3 regions of the Pseudomonas sp. VEM90 genome follow, and region 2 is predicted to be linked to each of the others. Evidence: predicted binding sites of a transcription regulator. Region 2 holds the regulator's gene; each other region holds the start of a gene.
What was found. Region 2 encodes FliA, which starts transcription of late flagellar genes. Its sites were predicted from a motif close to CTAAAGTTTNNNNNNNNNNNGCCGNTAA; they were not measured.

Region 1 (3,278 bases), on a different contig from region 2:
CCCATTGCCTGGGCCTTGGCACGAGCCGGTTCGACCTCTTCGCCCTGACCCAGGTCAGCGGTGAAGGTCACCACTTCGCAGTTGTAGGTATCCTGCAGCCACTTGAGAATCACCGAAGTATCAAGGCCGCCGGAATACGCCAGTACGACCTTTTTTACGTCCGCCATGCCATCACTCCACGGGGTTGTACGGAAAGGTACCGATTCTACCGGCGTTGCGGATAAATTTACAGTGGGGCGACAGCTTCTGACGACAAAGCGACAGGAACTTTCGCAGGGGCGACGGGCGGTCGGCTGCGGGATGTGGCATGAGGACCATGGAGGGGCGTCGAGCCGCAGCGTGCATGCCTTGAGGAGTTCAGCGCCTGTGAGACCGAGCGCCGCCAGGTGTCCGCCTCAACACATTTTGCGCCTGTGAGACCGAGCGCCGCCAGGTGTCCGCCTCGACGCATTCTGCGCCTGTGAGATCGAGCGCCGCCAGGTGTCCGCCTCGACGCATTCTGCGCCTGTGAGATCGAGCGCCGCCAGGTGTCCGCCTCGACGCATTCTGCGCCTGTGAGATCGAGCGCCGCCCGGTGTCCGCCTCGACACATTCTGCGCCTGTGAGATCAAGCGCCGCCAGGTGTCCGCCTCGACACATTCTGCGCCTGTGAGATCGAGCGCCGCCAGGTGTCCGCCTCGACACATTCTGCGCCTGTGAGATCGAGCGCCGCCAGGTGTCCGCCTCGACACATTCTGCGCCTGTGAGATCGAGCGCCGCCAGGTGTCCGCCTCGACGCATTCTGCGCCTGTGAGATCGAGCGCCGCCCGGTGTCCGCCTCGACACATTCTGCGCCTGTGAGATCGAGCGCCGCCCGCGCGGCGCTTCGCGGGTAAACCCGCTCCTACGTTTGTTTCGGGCCAATTATGCCTGTGGGATCCGCGCGCGAACGCCTTGGCATACACCTCGAAATCGCGTTGTACAAACAAGGCGGTCGCGCGCGCCAGGCACAGGATGGACTGGCCCGAAACAAACGTAGGAGCGGGTTTACCCGCGAAGCGCCGCGCGGGCGGCGCTCGATCTCACAGGCGCTGAAAATGTTGTGACGAACCCCTGGCGGCCTTGATGCGAGCCCATGACATGCACCGACCAGATCTCAGGGCGCCTTCGCCCCTGATACCGGTGCAACAGCCGGCGCCGCTTGCTCAACCGGCCTTTCCACGGCTTTTTCAACCACCGCCACCCGATCCAGCTCGATATTCACCCGCCGATTACGCGCCCGATTCGACGCACTGTTGTTCTTCGCCAGCGGATAACGCTCGCCATGGAAGCGCACAGTAATCTGCTCTTGCGGCACACCGTGAGCCTTGAAGTAATCGGCCACGGCCAATGCGCGACGGCGCGACAGGTCGCGGTTGGTCAGGCGGTTGCCACTGTTGTCGGAGTGGCCGTTGAGCTCAATATGGTTAACCGTGGGGTCGGCCTTCAGGTAGTCGACAATCACCGCCAGCCGCGCCTTGGCTGCTGCATCCAGCTCGAAACCGCCCCCAGGGAAGCCCACTTGAGTCTGGCGCACCTGGTCATAGTTCATCGGCAACAGCTTGCCCGCACAGACCTGATAGTCATTGTAGGCTTTGGCGAAGCTGACCGGCAGCACACGCACCTCCATCGGCCTGCCTGCCTCACCGGTGTAGTTGCGCACGACTGTGCTACGCCCGTCGAGCAAACCGTTGATCAGCCGGCTGGCCTGCCCTTGGGAGGAGCTGAACAGCACTCCGCTGCGGGCCATACGCACATGGCCCAGGTTGATATCGCCACGCCCAGGTTGCCATGGCGCTGCCGCGGCCAGCAGGCTGGCGGTGCCGGCACCCAGTACGTTGCTGTCCGAACGCAGCTGGAACACCGGCTGCTCGCCTGCCCGGCGCACGAACGTACCGCTGCCGAAACCTTCGATCGGTTGGCTCAGACGGCACTCGAACTGGTCACCCTCGACCTTCCAGGCAATGTTCTCCATGCGCGTCTGGAAAGTCAGTGCGCCGGCCGGCAGGCTGGCGAACAGGGTCAACAGGGCTAGGTAACGCTGGCGCACGGGCGGCTCCACAATTTCTGACGGCTTACCAGCAGGCTATCGGACGCCGCGCGGAAAACTTGATAGCCGTGCTCGCCCCGGGGTTTTCCGGTAGGATTGGGGCTTGAGTTCGACCCGCCTGGAATCCCCAATGTCCGATCGCCTGACCCTCCTGCGCCCCGACGACTGGCACATCCATCTGCGCGATGGTGCCGTCCTGCCCCACACCGTTGGCGACGTGGCGCGTACCTTCGCCCGTGCCATCATCATGCCCAACCTGGTTCCGCCGGTGCGCAATGCCGCCGAGGCCGGCGCCTACCGTGAGCGCATTCTGGCTGCCCGCCCGGCCGGCAGCCGCTTCGAGCCGCTGATGGTTCTGTACCTCACCGACAACATCAGCCCCGAGGACGTCCGCGCGGCCAAGGCCAGCGGTTTCGTGTACGCCGCCAAGTTGTACCCGGCCGGTGCCACCACCAACTCCGATTCCGGCGTGACCAGCATCGACAACATCTTCCCGGCCCTGGAGGCACTGGCGGAAGTGGGCATGCCGCTGCTGGTGCATGGCGAAGTGACCCGCAGCGAGATCGACGTGTTCGACCGCGAGAAGCGCTTCATCGACGAGCACATGCGCCGTGTGGTCGAGCGCTTCCCGACGCTGAAAGTGGTGTTCGAACACATCACCACCAGCGACGCCGCGCAGTTCGTCACCGAGGCCCCGGCCAACGTGGGTGCGACCATCACCGCCCAGCACCTGCTGTACAACCGCAACCACATGCTGGTTGGCGGCATTCGCCCGCACTTCTACTGCCTGCCGATCCTCAAGCGCAACACGCACCAGGTGGCCTTGCTGGACGCCGCCACCAGCGGCAACCCGAAGTTCTTCCTCGGCACCGACTCGGCACCTCATGCCCGGCACGCCAAGGAAGCAGCCTGCGGTTGCGCGGGTTGCTACACCGCCTATGCGGCCATCGAGATGTACGCCGAAGCGTTCGAACAACGTAACGCGCTGGACAAGCTGGAAGGCTTCGCCAGCCTGCACGGCCCGGCCTTCTATGGCCTGCCGGCGAACACCGACACCATTACCCTGGTCCGCGAAGAATGGACCGCTCCGGAAAGCCTGCCATTTGGCGAGCAAACCGTAGTCCCGCTGCGCGCTGGCGAAAAACTGCGCTGGCGCCTGCTGGAGGCAAACGCGTGAGCGAAGACCTTTACGAAGACGACCTGGAAACCC
Region 2 (3,278 bases):
CCGCCACGTCGGCAACCGGGGCCGGCGGCGGCGCTGCAACAGCTTCGGCTGCGCCAGGTTCGGCCAGGCGCGCCAACGCTGCCAGCAGCTCGGGGGTGGCCGGCGTCACTTCAGCACGCTCGCGCACCTGGCCAAACATGCTGTTGACCGTATCCAGTGCCTCGAGCACCACATCCATCAGTTCCGCATCGACCCGGCGCTCACCTTTGCGCAGGACGTCGAACACGTTCTCGGCGATATGGCAGCACTCCACCAGCTCGTTCAGCTGAAGGAAGCCGGCGCCCCCTTTTACAGTGTGGAAACCGCGAAAGATCGCATTGAGCAGGTCGGCATCGTCAGGCCGGCTTTCCAGCTCGACCAGTTGCTCGGACAATTGCTCAAGAATTTCGCCGGCTTCTACCAGGAAATCCTGGAGGATTTCTTCATCGGCGCCGAAGCTCATCAAACGTGCTCCTTAAAAACCAAGGCTGGACAGCAGATCATCGACATCGTCCTGACCGGACACGACGTCTTCACGCTTATCGGCATGAATCTGCGGACCTTCACCCCGAGTCGGATGTTTTTCTCGATCTTTTTCTGCACGCAATTGATCGTGATCATGGTTTATACCGGCAAAGCGGTCGACCTGGCTGGCCATCAGCACCAGCTTGAGCAGGTTGCTTTCCACCTCGGTCACCAGTGTGGTGACGCGCTTGATCACCTGGCCGGTCAGGTCCTGATAGTCCTGGGCCAGCAAAATGTCATTGAGGTGCCCGGAAACCTTGCGGTTACCCTCAGCGCTATGCGTCAGGAAACTGTCGACTCGCTTGACCAGATCACGAAATTCCGGCGCAGCCACTTCGCGGCGCATGAAGCGCTGCCAGTCGGTGCTCAGGGCCTTGGCCTCGCTGGCCAGCTCATTGAGCACTGGTGTGCTTTCCTCGACCAGGTCCATGGTGCGGTTGGCCGCGCCTTCGGTGAGCTTGACCACGTAAGACAGGCGCTCGGTGGCGTCGGTGATCTGCGACACCTCTTCTGCCTGCGGCATGGTGGGGTCGATCTGGAAACTGACGATGGCGCTGTGCAACTCGCGAGTCAGCTTGCCGACTTCCTGATACAGGCCGCGGTCGCGGGTCTGGTTCAACTCGTGAATCAGTTGCACCGCCTCGCCGAAACGGCCCCGCTCCAGGCTTTCGACCAACTCCTGGGCATGCTTCTTCAGGGTCGATTCGAACTCGCCCAAAGACGTTTGTGATGAATCCATGACGCGCCCCCCGTAACGTGACTCAGCCGTTGACGCGTTCGAAGATCTTCTCGATCTTCTCTTTGAGCACCTGAGCGGTGAACGGCTTGACCACATAACCATTGACGCCGGCTTGGGCCGCTTCAATGATCTGGTCGCGCTTGGCTTCAGCGGTCACCATCAACACCGGCATGCTTTTCAGCTTGTCGCTGGCACGCACTTTACGCAGCAGGTCGATGCCGGACATGCCCGGCATGTTCCAGTCGGTCACCAGGAAGTCGTAGTGACCGTTTTCCAGCATTGGCAACGCCGTGGTGCCGTCATCGGCTTCATCGGTGTTGGTGAAACCCAGGTCACGCAACAGGTTCTTGATGATCCGCCGCATCGTCGAAAAGTCGTCAACGATGAGGATTTTCATGTTCTTGTCCAATTAGACCTCCAAGCAGTCTCAAACGCGCTCGGCCTACCGAGCACGCACTCATTCAATTCGGTACAACGTGGAAAACGACTGCAACGACAGCGGGCTCAACGCGCCCGCCATTCCCCCAGGCGGCTGCGCAGGCGCGCGGCACACTGACTGTGCAACTGGCTGACCCGCGACTCGCTGACCCCCAGCACCTCACCGATCTCCTTGAGGTTCAGCTCTTCGTCGTAGTACAGCGCCAGCACCAGACGCTCACGCTCCGGCAGGTTGGCGATAGCCTCGGTCAGGGCAGCCTGGAAGCGCTCCTCCTCCAGCCCGCGCGCAGGTTCGACCTGGCCACTGGCGCCATCCTCATGCAGCCCTTCGTGCTCGCCATCCTGCAACAGGTCGTCGAAGCTGAACAGGCGGCTGCCCAGGGTATCGTTCAAGATCCCGTAGTAATCATCGAGACTCAATTGGAGTTCGGCAGCAACTTCATGATCTTTAGCGTCACGGCCTGTTCTGGCTTCTACTGCACGCATGGCATCACTGACCATACGAGTGTTGCGGTGCACCGAACGCGGTGCCCAGTCACCTTTGCGCACTTCGTCCAGCATGGCGCCGCGGATGCGGATACCCGCGTAAGTCTCAAAGCTGGCGCCCTTGCTGGCGTCGTATTTGTTGGCCACTTCCAGCAGGCCGATCATGCCGGCCTGGATCAGGTCCTCGACCTGTACGTTGGCCGGCAAGCGGGCCAACAGGTGGTAGGCGATGCGCTTGACCAGCGGGGCGTAGCGTTCGATCAGCTCGTACTGGGCATCCTTCGCCGCCCGGCTGTACATCTTGAAACCGCTGGCGTTCATAGTACGGGTCCCGCGCTGGTGGGTTGCACCAAGCGCTCGACAAAGAACTCCAGATGACCGCGCGGGTTGGCCGGCAGCGGCCAGCTGTCGACCTTCTGCGCAATCGCCTTGAAGGCCAGTGCACACTTGGAGCGGGGGAAGGCTTCGTAGACGGCACGCTGCTTCTGCACCGCCTTGCGCACGCATTCGTCGTAAGGCACGGCACCCACGTACTGCAGGGCAACGTCAAGGAAGCGATCGGTGACCTTGGTCAGCTTGGCAAACAGGTTACGCCCTTCCTGCGGGCTCTGCGCCATGTTGGCCAAGACACGGAAACGGTTCATGCCGTAGTCGCGGTTGAGCAGCTTGATCAACGCGTAGGCATCGGTAATCGAGGTAGGTTCATCACACACCACCAACAGCACTTCCTGGGCGGCACGAACGAAGCTGACCACCGAGTCACCAATACCCGCAGCAGTATCGATCACCAACACATCGAGGTTGTCACCGATTTCGCTGAACGCCTGGATCAGCCCGGCGTGCTGGGCCGGGGCCAGGTGCACCATGCTCTGGGTGCCCGAGGCTGCCGGCACGATGCGCACACCACCAGGGCCCTGCAGCATCACGTCACGCAGCTCGCAACGCCCTTCGATGACATCGGCGAGGGTACGTTTGGGGGCAAGGCCCAGCAACACGTCGACATTGGCCAGGCCCAGGTCGGCGTCCAGTAACATGACCCTGCGGCCAAGCTCGGCCAGCGCCAGGGACAAGTTCACTGAAACGTTAGTCTTGCCGACGCCACCTTTGCCAC
Region 3 (3,278 bases), on a different contig from region 2:
GGTGGTGGTCAAGATAGCCGTGCAGACGCAGCGGCCAGGCGCGGGCCTGCTGTGGCGCAAGGCACGCAGGCTGGCGATGTGAAACGAATGAAGTGAGGTTCATGAGCTTGCCTCCAACCGGCCAACACCGGCGGCGGCAAGTCACAGCGGAGCATCAGGCTCTGGCGCGGCTTGCCCGACCGGGGTGTCGGGACCGGTGTTCCGGTTCAAGTGCCTGACCGGGCCATACGGCAGGGGTCAGACAGCGACTAGATACTGTGTCCATTGAATTCTTCAGTGAAGGGAAAAAAGGCCCCGCGCTCGGGGCGGTCGAACTTTATTCAAGCGTAGTATCGAAGTCAACCCGCAAAGGGAACTTTGAATAAGTTTAACCTTATCTTAATGTTCCACGCAGGCGCAGCGGCTCAAACCTTGAACCGCCCCACCAACGCCGTCATCTCCCCCACCAGCCCCGACAACGCCTTGCTCGCCTCGCTGGTCTGCTGCGCACCTGCCGCGGAATGGTTCGACAGTTCGCGGATGTTCAGCAAGTTGCGGTCTACTTCCCGCGCCACCTGAGCCTGCTCTTCGGCCGCACTGGCAATGACCAGATTGCGCTCGTTGATTTCGCCGATCGCACTGTAGATGCCCTCCAGCACTTGCCCCGAGGCCAGAGTCACGTCCAGTGTCGACTGGGCGCGGTTGGTGCTGGCCTGCATGGAAGCCACCGCAGCTTCGGTCCCCGCCTGCACGCTGCCGATCATCTGCTCGATTTCCTGGGTCGATTGTTGCGTGCGGTAGGCCAGTGTGCGCACCTCATCCGCCACCACCGCAAAGCCGCGCCCGGCCTCACCGGCACGGGCCGCCTCGATGGCAGCATTGAGCGCCAGCAGGTTGGTCTGCTCGGACACCGAGCGGATCACTTCCAGCACCTTGCCGATGTCCCGCACCTGCCCCACCAACTGCTGCAGGTGCGCACTGCTGGTCTGGATTTCGCGGGTCATGGCTTCGGTGCCGTCAATGTTTTCACTGACTTGCCGGCGGCTTTGCGCGGCCAGCTGGTTGGATTCACTGGTGGTTTGCGAGGTGGTGATCGCGTTGCGCGCAACCTCCTCCACTGCCGTGGTCATTTCGGTCACGGCAGTCGCGGCCTGCTCCAGCTCCTGCCCCTGCTGACGCAGGTTGTTGGCGCTTTCCTCGGTGACCGCGTTCAACGCTGTGGCAGCGGCGTCCAGCTGCCGGGCACAGTTGTTGATTTGCCCAAGGGTGTCGCGCTGGCTCTGTTGCATGCGCTGCAGCTCATGGAACAGTTGGCCGATCTCGTTGTTACCCTGCCCTTGCACCGGCACACTCAGGTCGCCACTGGCAATGCGCTGGAAATGCCCACCGGCTTCACGCAGTGGGTGCAACACACGCTGGGCAATGAAAGCCCAGCACAGCACCGCCAGCACCACGGTCATGCCCAGCAGGCACACGCTCAGCAATTGTGCCCGGGCCAGACGCCGGTCCGACTCGAGCATGATTTGCTGGCCACGCTCGCTCAGCGTGGTCACCAGTTGCTGGCGCAGGGTTTGCAGCCGTCCCATGGCATTACCGGCATCGCTGTTGACCTTGAAATACTGCTCCAGCGAACGCTGGCGGGTCGCATCACGCTGCCCGGCCACCGCCTTGGCGTATTCGGCAAAGGTTGCCTGCAGCTCGGTTGCCAGCACGCGAAGGGCGGGTTCGCGGGCGTTTTCGACAAATTCGTCGACCAGCGCCTGGCTCTTGTTGTTCAGCTCCACCGACAGCGCCATGCGCTTGCCTGCACTCTCGTCATGGCCACCCAACTGCTCGATAAAGCCCGAAGACACGTTGGCGCTGGAACGAATCGCCATCAGCAACGCATTGTTCAACCGGTCCGACTGGTGCGCAGTCTGGTCCAGTTCAGTGATCTGCTGGTCGCTACCCAAGGCAGCCCACCAGGCACTGGCGGTCGAAAACAGCAGGGTCAGGCTGAACAGCGACAACACCCAGAACATTCCGGTGCGAATTTTCAGGTTTGCAAGCATGCAGGCAGTACTCCTTGTTGGCACCACGTCTGGTCGATGATTCGACGGTGGGTGTGCAGCTATCGGAGGTGCTGGCGCAGGCTTGAGGCGCCGTGATGCGGTTATGTGCGGTAACCGAACGGAATGCGTTGAGACCCAGAGGCCTCGAAACCCTTGAGGGCATAACCCTTTTGCATAAATCCTGAGGCCAGCGCGGTTATTGTGGGAGCGGGCTTGCCCGCGAACACGGGCGAAGCCCGTGCCATCCGCTACCGCGCCTTGCCAATCGCTTTCGCTGCGTCTGCCAGGCGTTGGGTCGCCTGCCGGATCTCATCCGCATCCAGCGAAGCAAACCCCAGGCGCAAGGCGTTCTCGGCATGGCCAAACGGTGAAAACTGTCGCCCACTGCGCACCACCAGGCCCAGCTCCAGCGCTTTGTCGACCAACTGATCCACGTTGATCCCATCGGCAAACCTCACCCACAGCGCCAGACCACCTTCTGGCGCCTGCACGCTGATCTGCTCACCGAACGCATCGCGCAAACACCCCAACAAGGTCTCACGCCGGCGCCGGTACTCGCGGTTGACCCGGCGCAGGTGTTTCTTCAGCTCGCCATCATTGATCAGGTCCGCCAACATCTGCTGCATGACTGCATCGCCCTGCCCCAGGGTCAGCATCGCCCTGCGTTCCAGCACGGTTGTCACTTCCACCGGTGCCACGATATAGCTGCAACGGAACGTGCTGCCCAAAGGCTTGGACAGTGAGCCAATGTAAATCACGTGCCGTTGATGGCGGTCGCTGGCCAACGGCAGATAAGGCCGCCCGGCAAAGTGGTATTCGTAGTCGTAATCCTCTTCGAGCACGCAAAAGGCATGCTGGCGCGCCAGCTCCAGCAGCTGTTGCCTGCGCCCGGCTGGCAGGCTGACCGTGGTCGGGAACTGGTGATGGGGTGTTATGTACATCATCCGCACCTTGTGCTGCCGGCACAGGGCCTCGAGCTGATCGACCCGGCACCCCTCATGGTCCAGCTCCACGGTCACCAGGTGGGCACCCAACTGACGGAAGATCTCCCACGCTGGGGGGTAACTCAGGCGCTCGACCAGCACAACGTCACCCGGCTTGAGCAACACACTGGCCACGAGGGACAGCGACATCTGCACCCCTTGGGTCAGGCAGATATGCTCGGCGCCAACGTTCAGGCTGCGATTGTGCCGCAGCATATCGGCCAGGGCGCTGCGCAGATTGCGGCTGCTGCACTCGCTGCCATGG

Region 1: the regulator FliA is predicted to act here: its motif matches at 2,105-2,132, upstream of ACYCCG_RS19485 (flagellar protein MotY).
Region 3: the regulator FliA is predicted to act here: its motif matches at 2,090-2,117, upstream of ACYCCG_RS00845 (methyl-accepting chemotaxis protein).

What each region holds. Positions count from the first base shown of each region.
Region 1 covers NZ_JBTRAR010000021.1:65,748-69,025, forward strand. The annotation lists gene ACYCCG_RS19480 (argininosuccinate synthase) at 1-167, opposite strand, end outside; gene ACYCCG_RS19485 (flagellar protein MotY) at 1,136-2,068, opposite strand; gene pyrC (dihydroorotase) at 2,199-3,245, shown strand.
Region 2 covers NZ_JBTRAR010000008.1:42,458-45,735, reverse strand. The annotation lists gene ACYCCG_RS10015 (chemotaxis protein CheA) at 1-442, opposite strand, end outside; gene ACYCCG_RS10010 (protein phosphatase CheZ) at 455-1,243, opposite strand; gene ACYCCG_RS10005 (chemotaxis response regulator CheY) at 1,266-1,640, opposite strand; gene fliA (RNA polymerase sigma factor FliA) at 1,748-2,488, opposite strand; gene fleN (flagellar synthesis regulator FleN) at 2,485-3,278, opposite strand, start outside.
Region 3 covers NZ_JBTRAR010000001.1:171,408-174,685, forward strand. The annotation lists gene ACYCCG_RS00845 (methyl-accepting chemotaxis protein) at 405-2,030, opposite strand; gene pdxR (MocR-like pyridoxine biosynthesis transcription factor PdxR) at 2,279-3,278, opposite strand, start outside.